4 regions of the Lysinibacillus sp. BNK-21 genome follow, and region 2 is predicted to be linked to each of the others. Evidence: riboswitches for the same ligand, from Rfam matches in the RefSeq annotation. Region 2 holds a riboswitch; each other region holds the start of a gene.
What was found. Region 2 has a riboswitch for thiamine pyrophosphate ahead of ACMGGO_RS10375 (ABC transporter substrate-binding protein). Riboswitches for the same ligand answer to the same signal wherever they lie in the genome.
Positions count from the first base shown of each region.

Region 1: another riboswitch for thiamine pyrophosphate. It lies ahead of thiM (hydroxyethylthiazole kinase); the one in region 2 lies ahead of ACMGGO_RS10375 (ABC transporter substrate-binding protein).
Region 3: another riboswitch for thiamine pyrophosphate. It lies ahead of thiW (energy coupling factor transporter S component ThiW); the one in region 2 lies ahead of ACMGGO_RS10375 (ABC transporter substrate-binding protein).
Region 4: another riboswitch for thiamine pyrophosphate. It lies ahead of thiC (phosphomethylpyrimidine synthase ThiC); the one in region 2 lies ahead of ACMGGO_RS10375 (ABC transporter substrate-binding protein).

Region 1 covers NZ_JBLQTS010000001.1:1,030,596-1,035,535, forward strand. The annotation lists gene thiE (thiamine phosphate synthase) at 1-208, opposite strand, end outside; gene thiD (bifunctional hydroxymethylpyrimidine kinase/phosphomethylpyrimidine kinase) at 198-1,022, opposite strand; gene thiM (hydroxyethylthiazole kinase) at 1,010-1,777, opposite strand; TPP riboswitch at 1,861-1,958, opposite strand; gene mbcS (acyl-CoA synthetase MbcS) at 2,149-3,732, shown strand; gene sppA (signal peptide peptidase SppA) at 3,918-4,931, shown strand.
Region 2 covers NZ_JBLQTS010000001.1:2,036,467-2,041,406, forward strand. The annotation lists gene parC (DNA topoisomerase IV subunit A) at 1-1,244, shown strand, start outside; TPP riboswitch at 1,353-1,463, shown strand; gene ACMGGO_RS10375 (ABC transporter substrate-binding protein) at 1,617-2,612, shown strand; gene ACMGGO_RS10380 (thiamine-binding protein) at 2,614-2,904, shown strand; gene ACMGGO_RS10385 (ABC transporter permease) at 2,904-3,677, shown strand; gene ACMGGO_RS10390 (ABC transporter ATP-binding protein) at 3,652-4,401, shown strand; gene ACMGGO_RS10395 (TatD family hydrolase) at 4,391-4,940, shown strand, end outside.
Region 3 covers NZ_JBLQTS010000001.1:3,657,465-3,662,404, forward strand. The annotation lists gene ACMGGO_RS18650 (MFS transporter) at 486-1,682, shown strand; TPP riboswitch at 1,749-1,856, shown strand; gene thiW (energy coupling factor transporter S component ThiW) at 1,951-2,451, shown strand; gene ACMGGO_RS18660 (VWA domain-containing protein) at 2,606-4,940, opposite strand, start outside.
Region 4 covers NZ_JBLQTS010000001.1:4,299,777-4,304,716, reverse strand. The annotation lists gene ACMGGO_RS21615 (methyl-accepting chemotaxis protein) at 1-1,123, shown strand, start outside; gene ACMGGO_RS21610 (AEC family transporter) at 1,234-2,163, shown strand; TPP riboswitch at 2,224-2,338, shown strand; gene thiC (phosphomethylpyrimidine synthase ThiC) at 2,479-4,257, shown strand; gene ACMGGO_RS21600 (catalase) at 4,381-4,940, opposite strand, start outside.

The DNA.
Region 1 (4,940 bases), 1.0 Mb from region 2:
GCACATGATAGTGATGACATAGTTTTTGGCATTGGCGTGCAAATTGTTCATAGGCAAGTCCAGTTAACGCGTGAGGACCTTTTTCACGAAATTGAAACATTGTAATGCCTGCTTGCAAGGCTTTTTCTAGGATATAGATAGGTTGTTCTTGAGGAGGAACATTGCTCGTACCCATAATAAAATAAAGCTCCAAATCCTCACGTTTCATGAATAATCACCTCACAGCCTTCCTTATACTGTTGATAAGCAAAATGATTAGTGGGTCCATGACCATTTCCAATCGATAAATTAAACATAATAGCTAATTGGATATATTTTTTAGCTTCCATAATGGCATTTTCCAGAGCAAATCCTTGTCCAAGAAAAGCAGTAAGTGCTGCGGAAAATGTACATCCAGTACCATGCGTATTTTTTGTTTGGATTCGTGGAGACTGCAAAGAAAAAGAACGTCCATTTTTGCAAAATACATAATCAATGGCATAAAGTGGATCTGCTAAATGACCACCTTTAATGATGACACATTGTACACCTAGCTGTAACAAGCTTTGAGCTACTTCTTTCATATCTTCAAAATGATGAATAGATCTCCCAGTAAGTGTCTCTGCCTCGGGTATATTGGGCGTAACAACCGTAGCAAGTGGTAATAAAGTTGAGCGTAAGGCATCGATAGCTTCTTGCTGTAATAGGCTTTCCCCACCTTTTGCAATCATCACCGGATCAACAATCAGTGGAATGTTTAGCTCCCTGATCTTGTGTGCAATTGCTTTGATAATTTCTGAGGAATAAAGCATTCCTGTTTTAATCGCAGCGATTGGAAAATCTTCTACTAAGGCCTCTAATTGTTTTTTTATAAAGGAAACGTCAATAGGGCAAACACCTGTTACACCCAAAGTATTTTGAGCAGTTAGAGCAGTAATAACAGAAGTACCGAACACTTCTAATTCCTGAAATGTTTTTAAATCAGCCTGTATACCCGCGCCTCCACCACTATCTGAGCCAGCGATTGTTGTTACAATATGCATGAAGCTGCACCATCCTTTGATAAGCGATGTATAGCATTGAGTAAGGCTATTTGAAAATCACCAATGTCTGCAGTAAATGCGGATGCCAGTACACCTGCTTTTTTATAGTAAGTAAGTGTTTCTGTTAATTGTTGGTAAGGATTATGGCTTACACTATAGGCTGCGCCACAAATTGCGCTAAGTAAACAACCTGTACCCGTTACTTCCGTCATTTGTGGATGACCACCAGCGATCCATTGGCTATGCTTGCCATCAGTTATAAAATCGCGTTCTCCTGTGACAATAACAATGCATTGATAGCGTTGAGCCAATGATGTGGCTTCTAATTCCATAGCGATAGTGCCATGACCACTATCGACACCCTTTTGTTGCCAATTTACACCAACTATTGCTGCTAGCTCGCCGAGATTACAGCGAATCACGGCAAAGTGTATGTTTTCAAGTAAGTATCTTACGGTTTCCTTACGATAAGTTGTGGCTCCAACTCCGACAGGATCTAAAATAACAGGAATACCAAGTTTATTGGCTTTTTCACCTGCTAAAAACATGGCACTTTTTGTGCGATCATTAAGTGTTCCAATATTAATTAATAATGCTTGAGCAATGGCCACCATCTCCTCTACCTCTTGGTAGTCATCGGCCATTACTGGTGAAGCACCTATCGCTAATAAACCATTTGCTTGAAAATTTGCCACTACATAATTGGTTATACAATGGATAAGTGGTTGCTGTTGACGAATTGTTTGAAAAATCATTGTAGTCCTCCTTTAGGGATGGACGTAAGCATGCAAAAAAGGCTCTTTTTGTGTAAAAATGCACGAAAAGAGCCTTTCATCTGAAAACGATGTTTATTGCTCCCTACGTCAGTATTAACTAACAGGTTCAAAGGGTCAGGTTTTACCTTCTCAACTCTTACGAGTCCCCCTGCAATCTTGCTTTTAGTTGACCAAAATGTACCATACTTTTCATTTGTATTCAATAGCAAGTTTTCCTATAGATAAAATGTGACCGATGCCATATAGGAGGGTATGATAGTTGTCATGACTTTACCGAAATTAAGCACAAACCATTGAAAATGCTGAAAAAAGAGTTTTATAATGTGTCATAACAAAAGGGGGCAATTGCCATGAAAAGACAAGATTTAGTTGCACCAGAATGGTATAACATAGTAGAGGAAATTGAAAAATATGCTCAGGATGCAGCCAAAAATGCTTTAATCATTTATGAAGAAAACCAAGACATCCAATGTATTACATATGCACATTTATTGGAAAAAGCAAATCAAGTAGCACATGTATTCACCAAGCAAGGTTTAAAGAAAGGTGATGTCATTTTAGTAATGGTACCACGTTCGGTTGAAGCATATATTGTGTATATTGCTGCATTGAAAGCGGGTTTAACTATTATTCCAAGTTCTGAGATGTTAAGAACAAAGGATATTGAGTATCGAATTCATCATGCAAATGCTAAAGCAGTTATTGCATTTGAACCCTATATTGAACAGTTCGATAAAGTGGGAAATTTACAAGACATACTGCAATTTGTTATAGGGAATGCACATGAACCTTGGCAGAACATACTTGAAAAAATGAATAATCAACCTACAACCTACATAAATCCTATCCCAACAAAAAGCACAGACAATGCATTTTTAGCCTATACAAGCGGAACAACAGGAAATCCAAAAGCAGCAGTGCATACGCATAGTTGGGGCTATGCTCATTTACGAACAACAGCACCATATTGGTTGGGTGTACAAGAAAATGATATTGTTTGGGCGACTGCAGCACCAGGGTGGCAAAAATGGATTTGGAGTCCATTTCTAGCTACTTTAGGCAGTGGTGCTACTGCATTTGTCTACAAAGGTAAATTTGAAGCAACTTCTTATTTAGCATTGCTTGAGAGATTCAAAATCAATGTACTATGCTGTACACCAACTGAATATCGTTTTATGGCAGCGCTTGAAAATTTACATGAATATGATTTAAGTGCAATTCGCCAAGCTGTATCAGCTGGTGAGCCATTAAATAGTGAGGTTATTAGAGTATTCTTGGAAACATTCAAATTACAAGTGCGAGATGGCTATGGACAAACGGAAAATACATTATTGGTAGGCACAATGGTAGGGATGGAAGCGAGAGTTGGCTCTATGGGAAAACCTACTCCTGGCAACACTGTTGAAATTATTAATGATTTGGGCAAACCTGTTACAATCGGAGAAGTTGGTGATATTGCTGTTCATCGCGAAACGCCAGCACTCTTTAAAAAATATTTAAATGATCCTGAACGTACAAATTTACAATTTCGTGGGGATTGGTATATTACAGGAGATCGTGCCTATAAAGATGAAGATGGCTACTTTTGGTTTGACGGACGAGGAGACGATGTTATTATATCCTCAGGCTATACAATTGGCCCTTTTGAAGTAGAGGATGCTTTAATGAAACATCCAACTGTAAAAGAGGCTGCTGTTATAGCGAGCCCTGATAAAGTAAGAGGAAATATTGTCAAAGCATTTATTGTTCTGCGCAATGGTGAAAAAGGTGATGGAGCGCTTATTCAAACACTCCAAAGTCATGTTAAATCATTGACTGCTCCTTATAAATATCCACGTGCTATTGAATTTGTAGAGGAACTACCAAAAACATCTTCTGGGAAAATTAGACGTGTCGAATTACGGCAACAAGAAATCAAACACCTCCAATTATAATATTTCCTAGGAAATAATGTCGAAAATCAAAGTTCATCAAAGGTATGGACTTTGATTTTTTTATTTTTTTTAGGTAAGGTAATATGAGGAAATACATAGCTTAAAGCTTTTTGTGTTTAATTATTGCAAAAAAATGAAACAAATTGGCAAGTCATACGTATTACGTGTTGAGGAGGCGGAAAGACATGAATGTAAAAAGGTGGGTTGCTTTAGTAGTGGCAGGTGTTCTTTTACTATTTTCGTTAGGAATTAATACCATTTTTGCGCTATTTAAAGCAGATTTCCTAGGTAATTTTGATAGCTTAATGGCAGGTAATAGCTTAGATGTATATGAAAATGTCATTGAAGGGGAGAATTTTGATAAGCGAATTGCTTATTTAAAGGTAGATGGAACAATTCAAGATATCGGCTCAAGTACATTGTGGCAACCAGTTGCCTATGATCATCAATTTTTCTTAGAACAATTGGATAATATTTTATATGATGAGTCCATACAGGGTGTTGTTTTAAGCGTTAATTCACCAGGTGGTGGTGTAAAGGAATCTGCAGATATCTATAAAAAGCTACTAAAAATAAAAGAAGAACGACAAATTCCAATTTATGTATCAATGGATTCTATGGCAGCTTCAGGTGGTTATTATATTTCTGCACCAGCAGATAAAATATTTGCCCATCGTGATACAATAACAGGCTCTATTGGTGTCATCATGCAATCAATTAACTATCAAGAGCTGGCTGAAAAAGTAGGAGTCAAATTTGAAACGTTTAAATCGGGAGAGCATAAAGATATGCTAAGTCCAATGCGTGAAGTGACAGCAGAGGAACGTGCAATGATGCAAGATATGATTAATGAAACGTACGAAGAATTTGTAGATATTGTAGAGCAGGGACGTAATATGTCTGAAGCAGAAGTAAAGAAGGTTGCAGATGGTCGTATTCTTGGCGGTACAAAAGCACTTGAAGCAGGGTTAATTGATGAAATTGGTGATGAAGAAGCGGCCATTGCAGCTCTTCGTGAGGATTATGGACTTGAAGATGCAGCTTTATTTGAGTATTCATACGATATGGGTGGCTGGCAATCATACGTAGGTATGAAAATTGGCTCCATGTTCGGTCCCTCTGCCGAAGAAAAAATGCTAATGAAAATCATGACGGACTATAGCGCTCCGAAAATGATGTATCTATATGGGGAATACTAAGGGGGGAGC
Region 2 (4,940 bases):
ATGATAAGAAGGATGCGAAGCTTAATTTACAAGCAAAGTTTGATTTTACAGAGGTACAAGCAGAGGCCATTGTAAGCCTGCAATTATATCGTTTAACGAATACGGATATTACAGAGCTACGTCAGGAACAGGACGAGTTAAATAAGCTAATTGCGAAGCTAGAGGGGATTCTACAAAGTGAAGCAAAGCTAGTGCGTGTTATTAAACAAGAGTTACTAGATATTAAGAAACGCTTTACAGAACCTCGTCGCTCGAAGATTGAGCAAGAAATTGAAGAAATCAAAATTACATTGGATGTCCTTGTGCCAAGTGAAGAGGTTGTCGTAACAGTAACGAAGGATGGTTATATTAAACGTACATCCACACGTTCTCATGCCGCTTCAAACGGGCAAGATTTTGCCATGAAGGATTCAGATTATTTATTGTATGAAGCAAATTTAAATACTCAGCACCATCTACTGCTTTTCACAAATCGAGGCAATTATATTTATCAGCCTGTTCATGAGCTGCCTGATATACGCTGGAAGGATCTCGGCCAGCATATTTCAAGTATTGTACCAACAGGGGAAGATGAATCGATTATTGCGGTTTATGGTTTCGAAACATTTGACCAGCCAAATACGTATGTCTTCACAGCCACAAAAGATGGCCAAATTAAGCGCTCACCACTCGCAGACTATGCGGTAACGCGTTATTCAAAGCCAATTAAAACGATGAATGTCAAGGCTGGTGATGCGATGATCTATGCATCATTTGTGACTGATGACGTGGAGCTGATGCTCACAACAGATACAGCCTATGCGATTCGTTTCCCAATGGAGGAACTACCTGTAACAGGTGTGAAAACAGGTGGTGTGAAAGGGATCACACTAAAAGATGGAGAAGCCTTAGTTGGCGTCAATGTATTACAGCCAGATGTTACCCACTATGTAGTGATTGTGACACAGCGTGGGGCCGTGAAGAAAATGAATGTCGCTGAAGTTGAAGTAGCAAGTCGTGCAAAACGTGGACTAAAAGTATTAACAGAGTTAAAAGCAAACCCTCACCGAATTGTGGCAGTTGTTCAAGCAACAGACGAGGAGCAGGTTGTGATTGAAACTGAAAAAGGTGTTCAAGAGATGATTGACGTACAAGCATTGTCTCGTGCGGATCGCCATTCCAATGGTTCATTTAAAGTGGATATTGCAACAGATGGAGCAATTTCTCATGTTGTAACAGCCAAAAAAGAACAGAAACCAAGCTAATAGCATGCCCAGCCTCTTAGGAGCGCTGGGCTTTAAGCTCTATTCAAAAATAGCACCTTGTCATTTAAGTGAAACTATGGGTATAATAATCATCGAAAAGTTCATAGCGAAAGAATGTAGGGGGGCTAGTAATTGCTAGCTGAGATTGTGTCCGGTAGACGCTGACCCTTTGAACCTGATTTGGCTCGTACCAGCGTAGGGAACATCTATTCAAAAAGCAAAGTTTTGAAGATTGATTGCAATACGTCTGGGAGGAATCCTAGGCGTTTTTTTATGTTTTCAAGCAACAGCTTGCCAACATTGTATACGCTTTCTTCTGGTGACAACATTCATTCATGAACACTTTCATATTACAAACTGGGAGGCTTTCGCATGAAAAAATGGTTTTTTATTTTATTGGCAGCACTATTGACATTAGTAGGCTGTAGTGACAAGGATGACAAGCAGGCTGCAGACAAGCTGAAAAAGGTGTCTGTGGTACTGGATTGGACGCCGAATACAAATCATACAGGACTATATGTTGCCAAAAAACTCGGTTATTTTGAGGAACAGGGTTTAGATGTTGATATTATTATGCCTGGTGAGGCGGGCGCAGATCAGCTTGTTGCTTCTGGAAAGGCGGATTTTGGCGTGAGCTATCAGGAAGGCATAACACAGGCACGAGTACAGGATGTGCCGCTGGTCTCCATCGCAGCAATTATACAGCATAATACATCTGGCTTTGCTTCTATTGCTTCGAAGGGCATTACATCGCCAAAGGATTTTGAAGGTAAAACCTATGGTGGTTGGGGCGCGCCATTAGAGCAAGCCGTTTTACAATCACTCATGCAAAAAGAAAAGGCAGATATTAATAAGCTAGATATCGTCAATGCAGGCGATTTAGATTTCTTCACAATGATGGAAAAAGATATTGATTTTGCTTGGATTTATTATGCATGGACAGGAATTGAAGCTGAGCTGCGTGGGGAAAAGATCAATATGCTATATCTTACAGATTATAGTGATCAATTAGATTATTATACGCCAGTTTTAGCTACAAATGAAAAAATGATACAGGACAATCCTGATGTTGTTAAAGCCTTTGTGGCAGCTGCATCGAAGGGCTATGAATACGCAATTGAAAACCCAAGTGAAGCGGCTGATATTTTAATCGAAGCAGCTCCTGATTTAGATAAAGCGTTGGTGCAAAAAAGTCAGGAATGGCTGGCCGATAAATACCAGGACGATGCCAAGCAATGGGGAGAGCAAAAGCTTTCGGTGTGGGAAAATTACGCGAAATGGATGTCTAGCAATCAAGTATTAGAGGGCGAATTTGATGCGAAAAAAGCCTTTACTAATGATTTCTTACCTAAAAAGGAGGCCAAATAAGATGGCAAATTCATTAATCAGTGTACAAATCATTCCGAAGACAGAGAAATATGAAGATGTTATACCATATGTCGATGCAGCAATTGCGGTGATCGATGCTTCTGGGGTGAAATATGAGGTACATCCATTGGAAACAACGATGGAGGGTGAGCTTTCAACATTGCTCCAAATCATTGAAAAAATGAATGAGAAGATGATCGAACTTGGTGCCATTAATGTCATTACACAAGTGAAAATTTTATATCAGCCAACGGGTATTACGATGGATACATTAACGGAGAAATATCAGTAATGAAACGTGCATTACAGAAGGGAAGGACGATAATTTTTATCGCCTTCCTCTTGTTCATATGGGAACTAATCGTGCGGTTTGCTGAAGTTCCTCATTGGTTAGTACCCGCACCAAGTAGTATTTTGTCGGAAGCCATCCAGTCGTATCAAACCTTTCTACCACATGCATTCGCTACGGTACAATTAGCTCTACTAGGATTGGCCATTGGCATCGCTTGTGGGCTAACGGTGGCAATAGTGTTGCATCGATTTACATTTATTCGAGAACTGTTTTATCCAATTCTTATTATGTCGCAGAATGTTCCTATTCTAGTCTTGGCACCGCTCCTTATTATTTGGTTTGGCTTTGGCTTATTACCGAAGCTTATCATTATCTGTCTTGTGTGCTTTTTACCGATTGTCATTGCAGCGATGGATGGATTTAGACAAACAGCTCCAGAATTAAAGCATTATTTTGCCATGGTTGGTGCTACAAGGGCACAAACCTTTTGGAAGCTGGAATGGCCTTATGCCTATCCTGCTATTTTTTCAGGCATTAAAATTGCGGCTACATATAGTGTGATGGGGGCTGTGATTGCGGAGTGGCTTGGTGCAAAAAAGGGTATTGGTGTTTACATGACCCTAGCCCAATCCTCCTTCCGTACGGATCGCGTATTTGTGGCAATTTTTGCGATTGTTCTCTTGAGCTTACTATTGTTTAGTGGTATTCGTTTAATTGAAAAATTCATGGTGAAGGGAAGAGGCTATCATGCTCAGCATTCAAAACATCGCTAAATCCTTCGATGCGCTCAAAGTCCTTGATCAACTTTCTTTTGACGTCAAGGATGGAGAGTTTGTGGCCATCGTTGGTCCTTCAGGCAGTGGTAAAAGTACACTTTTTCAATTAATTGGTGGTGTTTCGCCAATTGATCAAGGAGCCATTTTATTGAATGGAGAGGATATCCAACAAAAAAAAGGAACGATTGGCTATATGCCACAGCAGCCATGTCTATTACCCTGGCGTACAATAGTAGAAAATGTCACGCTTGTAGAGGAATTACAACATAAACCAAATGTTGAACGTGCCAAGGAATGGTTAGAAAAGGTTGGTCTTGCCTCTTTTATCCATGCCTACCCGAACGAACTGTCTGGAGGCATGCAGCAGCGTGTGTCCTTTATTCGAGCAATGGTCAGTGATAAGCCGATTTTATGCTTAGACGAACCATTTTCTGCGTTGGATGAATTTACTCGACTGGAAATGCAAGCATGGCTTTTATCTATCTGGGAGGAGTACCGCAAATCCATTCTATTTGTTACACATAGTATTGAAGAAGCTCTCTTTTTAGCAGATCGCATACTTGTTTTAACCAAACGTCCAGCTACCGTTAAAAAGGAAATCATCGTGCCGTTTGAGAGACCTCGGAAAGAGGAAATTCGACATTCTGCAGCATTCACAGCGTTAAAGCAACAATTATTTATGTATTTACAGGAGGAAAAGGGTGATATGTATGTTGATTGATGCGCATATTCATTTGGATCAGTACACCGATGAGGAAATTCCTTCCTTATTAGAAGAAGTGAAAGCTGTAATCGCGGTTAGTATGCAACTTTCCTCTTGTGAAAGAACGTTGCGTTTATCGAATAGCTATCAGCAAGTAAAGGCTGCTTTTGGCTTTCATCCTGAACAGCCTTTACTAAGTCCAAATGATGAGACAGCTTTATTTGATTGGATTCATTCGCATCAGGATGATATGGTTGCTATTGGTGAGGTGGGTCTACCTTATTATTTAAAACAAGAGCAAGCGATTGATGAACGTCCCTATGTGGCACTATTAGAGCGTTTTGTTGTATTGGCGAAGGAGCTGGACAAGCCAATTGTGTTACACGCAGTATATGAGGACGCCCATATTGTGTGTGATTTGCTGGAAAAGCATCAGCATCACGAAGCCCATTTTCATTGGTTTAAAGGGGATGAAGCTATTGTGAAGCGCATGATAGAGCGAGGTTATTTTATTTCTATTACGCCAGATTGCTTGTACGAAGAGGAAATTCAACAGC
Region 3 (4,940 bases), 1.6 Mb from region 2:
CTAGCGAATTGGTTTTCACACCAATTCGCTAGTTTTTTACTTTGCTTATCTAACTGTTTATTAAACTAAGAACATTTTCAATCACTATTTGCATTATTATATTTATAAAATATTTTATCTAAATTTTAATAGATTCTCACATTAGTGTATTTTTGATAGTCCATAACTTCTAACGCTCAACATCGCTACAATTTATAGCCATGCTTTATACCATTACAGACAGACTCTCCAAATTTTTAATTCTCCCTTTATAAGAGAAGTCCCTCAATTGTTGTTGCTTTACTAATTTATCCTCCCATAGCTTCTTTTCCCTCAACTTTTATGACTAAAATGTATTATTTCATCATGCATAGGTGCGTGGATAAAAACTTTTGTGGAAAACCATTCTAAATATAGAACCAGTACTATAATCTTAACTATTAGCCAAGCAATAATTCTTTATGATAGACTGTACTATATTTGATTACAAAAAGGGGGTTCATTCGATGACCCAGCAGAAGTCCAATAAGGCGGCTTTGTATATTTTAATGTTTAATATGTTTATCGCAATGGGGAGTATTGGCATTATTATTCCTGTCATGCCAGAGTATTTAAAAATATTTGGTGCAGCAGGACAAGTTCTAGGTATGCTAATCGCAACGTTCGCCTTAGCTCAATTCGTATTTTCTCCTATTGCTGGGAATCTTTCAGATCAGTACGGACGAAAAAATTTAATTATTTTCGGTCTTATCGTAACAGGTCTTGCACAAATCGGATTTGGCCTTGCTACAGATGTATGGATGCTCTTTTTAGCACGATTTTTAGGTGGTCTAGGTTCCGCATTTGTTGCACCTCCTATTATGGCTTTTGTCGCTGACGTCACAACCTATGAAGAACGTGGGAAAGGTATGGGGATGTTGGGTGCCGCTATGTCTCTTGGCTTTATGATTGGACCAGGTATTGGTGGCTTTTTAGCAAAGGTAAGCTTACATTTCCCATTTTTCACAGCTGGAGCTGCAGCCATTGTAGCATCTATTTTATCTTACTTTTTATTACCTTCTACCAAACCAAACACTGCTCAACAGAAACAAAAGCAAGACAATCTGGCGAAGCAAATGGCTCGTTCCATACATATGCCTTATTTTGTTATGCTCATAATTATGCTGGTGTTCTCGTTTGGAATTGCAAATTTCCAAACGACATTGTCATTATTTGTGACAGAAAAGTTTAATTACACACCTGTAGATATAGCGATTATATTAGTTGTTGGTGGTGCTTTTGGAGTAGTAGTACAAATGTTTATTATTACACCACTGTTCAATCGTTATGGTGAAATGAAAGTAGTACTAGTAAATTTATTTATTGCATCCGTTGCTATTTTCTTAATATTATTTGTTTCTGGCTTTGCCCTTATTTTAGTTGTAGCAACAATTTTCTCTACAGCAACGACATTAATTCGTCCAGCTGTTAATACACTCATCTCAAAGCTTGCAGAGAAAGAGCAGGGATTTGCTGCGGGCTTGAATAATGCCTATATGAGCCTCGGAAATATGATTGGACCCGCTTTGGCAGGTTTATTATTTGACTGGAATATGAATAGCCCATATATTTTCGGTTCTATCATATTATTAGCCTGTTTCTTCCTTGCGCTCATCTGGACAGTGAAAAAAGCACCTCATTTAATGCATCCCGATACAAAATAGTCTGAAAAATCATTGACTATTTTTAGCAGTATGTTACATTATTGTTGATTCACAAAATTGAATGATTTTAACCACTAGGGGAGTCTTTTAAAGGCTGAGACGTATATGGTAATATACGGACCCTTTGAACCTGATCTAGTTCACACTAGCGGAGGGAAGTGGCGCTACTTGCTGTTGTCACTATATACACGCAAGGCCGCTTCCTATTGTTTAAAGGGGGTGGCCTTTTTATTTTTCCTCACGAACTTTACCAAAAGGAGTGAACTTTATGTCAATTCGTAAATTAACAGTCATGGCTTTATTAGTAGCCGTTGCTGTTGCAGGCTCTACTTTCGTATCCATCCCAACAGGAATCGCACGTGCTTACCCAGTTCAGCATGCTATTAATGTGATAGGAGCCATTATACTTGGACCCGTACCAACAGTTATAGTTGCCTTTGTCACTGCCATCATTCGTATCCTTACTGGAACAGGCTCTCTACTAGCTATCCCTGGTAGTATCATCGGTGCGTTCTGTGCTGCCCTTGCCTATAAATATAGCAATAAAATGTGGTTAGCTGGTATCGGAGAAGTTATCGGAACGGGCATTCTGGCTTCACTTATTGCCGTCCCTTATGCAAAATTATTCATGGGAACATCTGTAGCAGCATTCTTCTTCCTACCAGCCTTTTTAACATCAAGTACGATCGGTGCTATTTTAGGTGTAATGGTTGCAAGTAGCTTGCGTAAAACAGAGCTAGTAAAGAGGTTTAATTCTTCTCTTTATTGAGAGAGATTGAATTATGAGCATTCATTGAGCTGGGGTAGTCCAATTTGGATCGCTTTTCTTCTCATTTACCCTCTTTACAAAGGGGATAACTCTCTATTTCAAGGAATATAAAAAGCAGTGCAAAACTATTCGAATTTGCACTGCTTCCTCTATTTTAAGATCGTTTTTTCATGCCTTTTAACAACTGTGCTACATTCGTGTCTTCTGGTATAGTTTTTTCCTCAACCAGCGGCTCTTTTTTCTTCGCATTCGTTAGGAAATTCCAACCAAAACGTCTTATCGTAATATCAATAAAGAAAAGAAGCATACTTGCTAAGAGTAGCCATGTGGCAATATTTTGCCGATCTGCTCCTTTTGTCGTAAAGTCACGGAAGACATCTTGTGGTTCCTTTAAAACAGTGCCTCCTGTTCGTTGAGTTAACTCTTCTATCAGTTGGTTATTTACAGGGAGTAGTTCGTATTCAGCACTATAAGGAACACTTAGCCCTGCCTGATAAATGGCCTGCTTTTCATCTGCTATACGGAAGAAAATTAATCCAGGTTCAGCTTGTACTACAGCTCGAACTTGAGATGCGGAAATGGTTTCAAGTTGTGTTTCTAGCTCCTCCCCTGCTTCATTTACCGCTACAATATCTAAAAATGCGGCTTCATTTGTAGGGTCTGTAATCATAAAGGAACCATCTGCTTCCAATCTTACATCATAGGCTACATCATTGTAGCTTGGTAGCATTTGAGAAATAAGTGTTTGCCAAAATGCTCCCCAATTCTGCCATCTTGCCCAATCTCCTGTCCATTTACCCGTTGAATCAGATGTAAAGGCAAATGTTTTACCAAGACCATATTGCCACTGCGCTAACACAGGATCTTCTTTCTCGCTTTTTGCTACAACAGTAGCCCCCTGTTTTGCCGTTGTCCCAATATATGCATTCATTTGTGGGACACCATTAGCAAACAGTGAGTTCCATCCTGCTGCATTATAAATTGCCGGATAGAATGGATTGTCCTCAATATAGGTGCGGGAAATCATAGCTGTTTCTCGAGATAAAATAGAAGGAATGGTTTGCTCATCTATCACATCATAGAAACGTCCACTGCCCATGTCACTAAGCGCTTCTAATAAGTTCGCATCGGCATCTTGTCCAATCGCTACTGTCGATAAGGTTATACCCTCTTCTTTCCCTTCACCAATTAAATCCTCATAGTTCCCTGCCTGTGACTGCCCATCTGTTAAGAGGATAATATGCTTACGTTGGAGCTTTAAATCAGCAAGGTTCTCGTAGGCTTTAGCTAATGAACTATAGATTTCTGTTCCCCCACCAGGTGTTACTGATAAAATAGTATCCACAGCCTCTTCTTTACTGTTAAGAGGCCCTGTCTCTATAATCTCCCAAGGACGATCATCAAAGGCGATGAATCCTAATGTATCCTCGTCTCGCAACATCTCAACAGAACGTGCCGCTGCTTCCTTAGCAAGCTCAAGCTTCGAGCCTTGCATACTGCCAGAACGGTCAAGTACAATCACTAATCCTAAGGAAGGTAATTGCTCTTTGCCCTTAATTTCCATTTCCACTGGCAATAAGGTTTCAATCGGTGTTTTAAAATAGCCACCTAGACCAAAACTATTTTCTCCACCCACCATTGTAAAACCAACTCCAAAGTTTTTGACTGCTTGCTCAATAACACTCATTTTTGCTTCACCCACTAAATGACCTGGTACATTGTCGAAGATGATAGCATTATATTGCAAATAGCTGGATAGTTCATTTGGTAAACTTTTAGGTGCTACAACATCATAGGCAATGGATTGACTACCAAGTGCTGCTGCGATGGGTGAAGCTGTTTCATAACCATTAACGATTAATAAATGTGGTTCACTTTGAACCATTGTGACACTAGTTAACTTATTGTTTTCAAAAATGGCATCCTGACCAACTTGAACAACGGCTTCATATTTTACAAGTCCTTCAGCTGTTGCTGCATGTTTATAGGTAAACACATTCGTGCCTTCAGTCAGCTCAACTGCCTCTCGATGAATAAGCTCATCATTTTCATATAGTAATAGCTCGCCTTGGCCTGCTGATGTTGCAAGTATGTCAGTCACTAATTGTTGTTGCTCTCCAACGTAAGCAACTTGAGGGGATACAAAGCTTTTTAGTGATACATCATTGACAACTGGTTGACTAAAAGGCTTAATATCCACACTAATATTAGAGCCTTTCAACTTCGTAGCAAATTCTAAAGCATCGCCCTTTGTCTCATTACCATCTGTTAATAGCACAAGACGAGTTGCTTTTTTAGGATCTATAATCCCTGAAGCAAGCTGTAGACTTTGTTCTATATTTGTTTGATCGGTAGCTTTAATTTCAGTTAGTTTCGGTACTTCCTTTAATGTTTTAGATAAAATGGCTTCTGTTTGTAAAGTAGAGGAAAATGAATAAATGCCCGCAAGCTGCGGTTCTTTTTTTGATTGGAGGCTCTCCTGTATAAAC
Region 4 (4,940 bases), 2.3 Mb from region 2:
GGTGGTTTTGATGACAGCTGCAAGTGTGTTATTCATCTATAAACAATTAAAACCACTTAAATTTTTACGTGCATCGATTGAAACTGCAGCCGAAGGGGATTTAACACAAAAGGTAGAAGAGCGATATATTAAGCCTGATGAAATTGGTGCAGTTGCTGTGGCCTATAATAATATGTTAGATAAAACCAATAGTGCGATTCAAACTGTACTAAATTCCACGAGGTTATTGAACCAATCTTCTAATCAGGTAAATGAGGCATTTAATGAGGTAGTTGCTTCTAGTCAGGAGGTTTCCGTAGCTATCAACGAGATTGCACAAGGAGCTTCGAAGCAATCAGAGGATACAGAAGAAACAAATTATCGAATGATGGATTTATCAGATCAGATTGATGCTATTACGGCTCTTTCTAATGAAATGGATGAGCTATCTCATAAAACAGGTGTAACAACGGAAAAAGGATTGCATGAGGTTGAAAGTTTAAGAGAACGTAATATGGAGACCAATCAAATGAATGGGCGTATCCAGCAGCAAATGGAATCATTAGCTTCTAATATTGCCAATATTAATCAGATTATTGCTTCGATTCAAAGCATTACCGAGCAGACTAATCTGCTAGCTTTAAATGCAAGTATTGAGGCTGCACGTGCTGGTGAACATGGTAAAGGATTTGCTGTAGTTGCAGAGGAAGTTAGAAAGCTTGCAGAACAATCTAAGAATGAAACAGAAATTATTAAGAGTACAGTAGAAAGTATTCTTGAAAATTCTCAGCAGACGGTTGCTGTGATTGCATCTAATGCAGATTTAATGCAATCTCAAAATGAGTCCGTACAAAGCACGCAACTAGCATTTAAAGATAGCAGTGACTTGTCGGGTTCAATTGCAAATTCTATTAGTGAATTAATGAATAAACTATCTAGCATGTTAGAGCATAAAAATCAGGCAATCATGGCTATCCAAAGTATTTCGGCTATTTCTGAGCAAACAGCAGCCTCTGCGGAACAAGTAAGTGCTTCTGCAATGGATCAACAAGTAGAATTACAAAAAGTAGCAGAGTCTATTCAAAATATGAACGATATTTCAAACGAGCTACAAGAAGTTGTAAACCGATTTAAGCTTGCTTAAAAAGAAAGGCTGCCTTCAATATAGAGGCAGTCTTCTTTATGGTGAAAGCCGGAGAAATTGACCTAGAAGGAATTCAACACTACTATTAACACTGGAAGGGGGACATTGATATGATGTATCTCGGAATGATTTTCTTTCAAATTGTTGTACCTATTTTAGTGTTACTTTTAATAGGCGCTATACTACAAAAGAAATTTCGCTTTAATTTAAAAGCATTGTCTCAGCTTATTACATATTGCTTTATGCCAGCAGCTGTTTTTGTAAATTTATATGAAACACATGTGGAATTAACTGTACTGGGAGAGGTCGGATTATTTATTGTACTCTTTATCGGTAGTCAAATGATACTCAGTCACTTTATGGCAAAAGGGTTAGGTTTAGCTAGAACAGAGGCTGCTGTCTTTAAAAATAGTGTTGTGCTCATTAACTCGGGTAATTACGGTATTCCAGTGGCTCAAATGATATTTGCCACGCAACCTATTGGAGTAGCCATTCAGGTCATGCTCGTAATCTTTCAAAATATGACTACGTATACATATGGTTTATACAATTTAATTTCTTCTACAAAGTCAGGTATGACAATCATCAAGGATTTCTTTAAAATGCCTATTATTCATGCGCTGATTATAGGTGTCGCTATGAATTATTTTGATATCGGTATACCACAGTTTATCAAAATACCAGTAGAACATGTGGCAGATGGATTTATTGCTGTGGCTCTAATTACTTTAGGTGCGCAATTATCACAACTAGAGATGAAATCAATGTTTAATAAAACCGTCTTTATCAGCTGTTTTACGCGACTAATTATTGGACCATCTGTTGCATTGGCCATTATTTATATATTGGGATTAGATGGAGTCGTCGCACAATCACTCTTTATAGCTAGTGCCTTTCCAACATCCCGCAATAGTTCTAGTCTAGCATTGGAATATGATGTAGAATCAGCAACAGCCGCGCAAGCTGTTTTATTTTCAACCATTGTAAGCTGTATAACTGTAACCATTGTGATCTATTTTGCAGAAGTATTATTTACCTAGTAAGATAAAAAATAACTTCCATCTCTTAGTATTATCTGCTACACTAGCATCAAACTAAATAGTATTAACTAGGGGAGTCTGATGAGTCAGGCTGAGAGGGAAACGCTACGAAGTTTCTTGACCCTTTGGACCTGATCTGGCTCATACCAGCGTGGGAAAGTTAAGAAGCTATTGCAGAGTATGCAATCAATAGACCTTTACATTCGTGGCCGGATCCAAATAATTATTTTGGATTCGGCCTTTATTTTTTGGATTGTTGGGGTGAGCTAGAATCGGTCCTTATATCAAAATAAATTTAAGGGAGAGAAGTAGCTCATGTCAGCAATTAGTGAAAAGAATATTACCATTATTTCCGGCTTTGAAGGAAGCAAAAAAGTATATGTGGAAGGATCACGCCCAGATATTCTAGTACCTATGCGAGAAATTGCATTAAGTCCGACAACAGGCAGTTTTGGAAATGAAGAAAATGCTCCTATTCGAGTATATGATACAAGTGGGCCCTATACAGATCCAGCCTACCAAGTAGATATTACGAAAGGTTTACCTGCCTTACGAAATGCATGGATTCAAGAGCGAGGGGATGTAGAAGCATATGAGGGACGCTCCATTAAACCGGAAGATAATGGCTTTCGTCATGTTGATGACCCGCGTATTCAAGAAAATGTCTTCCCTGAGTTGGCGAGAAAGCCTTTGCGTGCTAAAAAAGGTAAAAATGTGACACAGCTTCACTATGCACGAAAGGGAATTATAACGCCTGAAATGGAGTTTGTAGCGATTCGTGAAAATATGGATCCTGAATTTGTACGTTCAGAAATTGCAGCTGGGCGTGCTATAATGCCTTCTAATATTAATCACCCTGAGGCAGAGCCAATGATTATTGGGCGTAATTTTCATGTAAAGATCAATGCGAATATCGGGAATTCTGCTGTATCTTCTTCCATTGCAGAAGAAGTTGAGAAAATGACCTGGGCAACTCGATGGGGCGCAGATAATATTATGGATTTATCGACTGGTAAACATATTCATACAACTAGAGAATGGATTATTCGAAATGCTGCAGTGCCAGTGGGAACAGTGCCAATTTATCAGGCTTTAGAAAAGGTAAATGGTGTAGCAGAGGATTTAACGTGGGAGGTTTATCGTGATACTCTCATAGAACAAGCCGAGCAGGGTGTAGATTACTTCACCATTCATGCAGGTGTCCTTTTACGCTATGTACCACTAACAGCAAATCGTGTGACAGGTATTGTATCTCGAGGTGGCTCTATAATGGCACAGTGGTGTTTATATCATCATCAAGAGAATTTCCTGTATACACACTTTGAGGAAATCTGTGAAATTATGAAAGCCTATGATGTTGCTTTTTCCTTAGGTGATGGTTTACGCCCAGGCTCAATTGCAGATGCCAATGATGAGGCACAATTTGCAGAGCTTGAAACACTAGGCGAGCTAACACAGATTGCTTGGCAGCATGATGTTCAGGTAATGGTTGAGGGACCAGGTCATGTACCAATGCATCTGATTAAAGAAAACATGGACAAGCAATTAGAGGTTTGTAAGGAAGCGCCCTTCTATACATTAGGACCACTCACAACAGATATTGCTCCAGGTTATGACCACATTACATCAGCCATTGGGGCAGCCATGATTGGCTGGTTTGGTACAGCGATGCTTTGTTATGTGACACCGAAAGAGCATCTTGGTTTACCGAATCGCGAGGACGTTCGTGTGGGCGTTATCACTTATAAAATTGCTGCACATGCTGCTGATTTAGCAAAAGGTCATCCAGGTGCACAACAACGAGACGATGCACTGTCTAAAGCGCGCTTTGAGTTCCGTTGGCGTGATCAATTCAATCTGTCACTAGATCCCGAGCGTGCAGTGGAATATCATGATGAGACACTGCCAGCAGAGGGAGCAAAAACAGCACACTTTTGTTCTATGTGTGGGCCTAAATTCTGTAGCATGAGAATTTCACAGGATATTCGTAATTATGCGAAAGATAAGGATTTGAATACGACTGAAGCGATCCATCAAGGTATGAAAGAAAAGGCTGAGGAGTTTAAAAAAGCAGGCAGTCAAATTTACCAATAATGAAAGAAAAGGCTTATGTCAAAAAAATAGACATAGGCCTTTTCTTAATAAAAAAACTCCATGTGAATAGTGGATTCACATGGAGTAAAAGTTGGATTTGGATATCAATAATAAAGTGGAATATTAAACGTTTGTTGGTTGTTTTACATATGGATTTGTAAGGTCCATACCTTCTAAGGAAAGACCCATCGCTTTAGCGACACCTTCACCATATGCTGGGTCAGCTAGATAGCAGTGAAGGATGTGACGGCGTTTGATGAACTCTTCAACAGAAGCCATATCGTTCGCGGTATTTTCAAATAAGCGTTGCTGCTCTTCCGAAGTCAATAGACGGAATAGTTTACCTGGTTGTTCAAAGTAATTATTATCGTCTTCACGGAAATCATGAATACCTGCATGACCATCAATACGTAATTCAGGCTCTTTATGGTCTAAATTATGCTCCCACTCACCATAGCTATTTGGTTCATAGCTTAATGTCGAACCAAGATTGCCATCAAAGCGCATTGCTCCATCGCGATGGAAAGTACGGAATGGACATTTTGGTGCGTTGACAGGAAGCATATAGTGGTTTACACCAAGACGATAGCGTTGGGCATCGGCATATGCAAAGATACGACCTTGTAACATTTTATCTGGTGAGAAGCTGATGCCAGGAACAATGTTAGATGGTGCGAATGCAG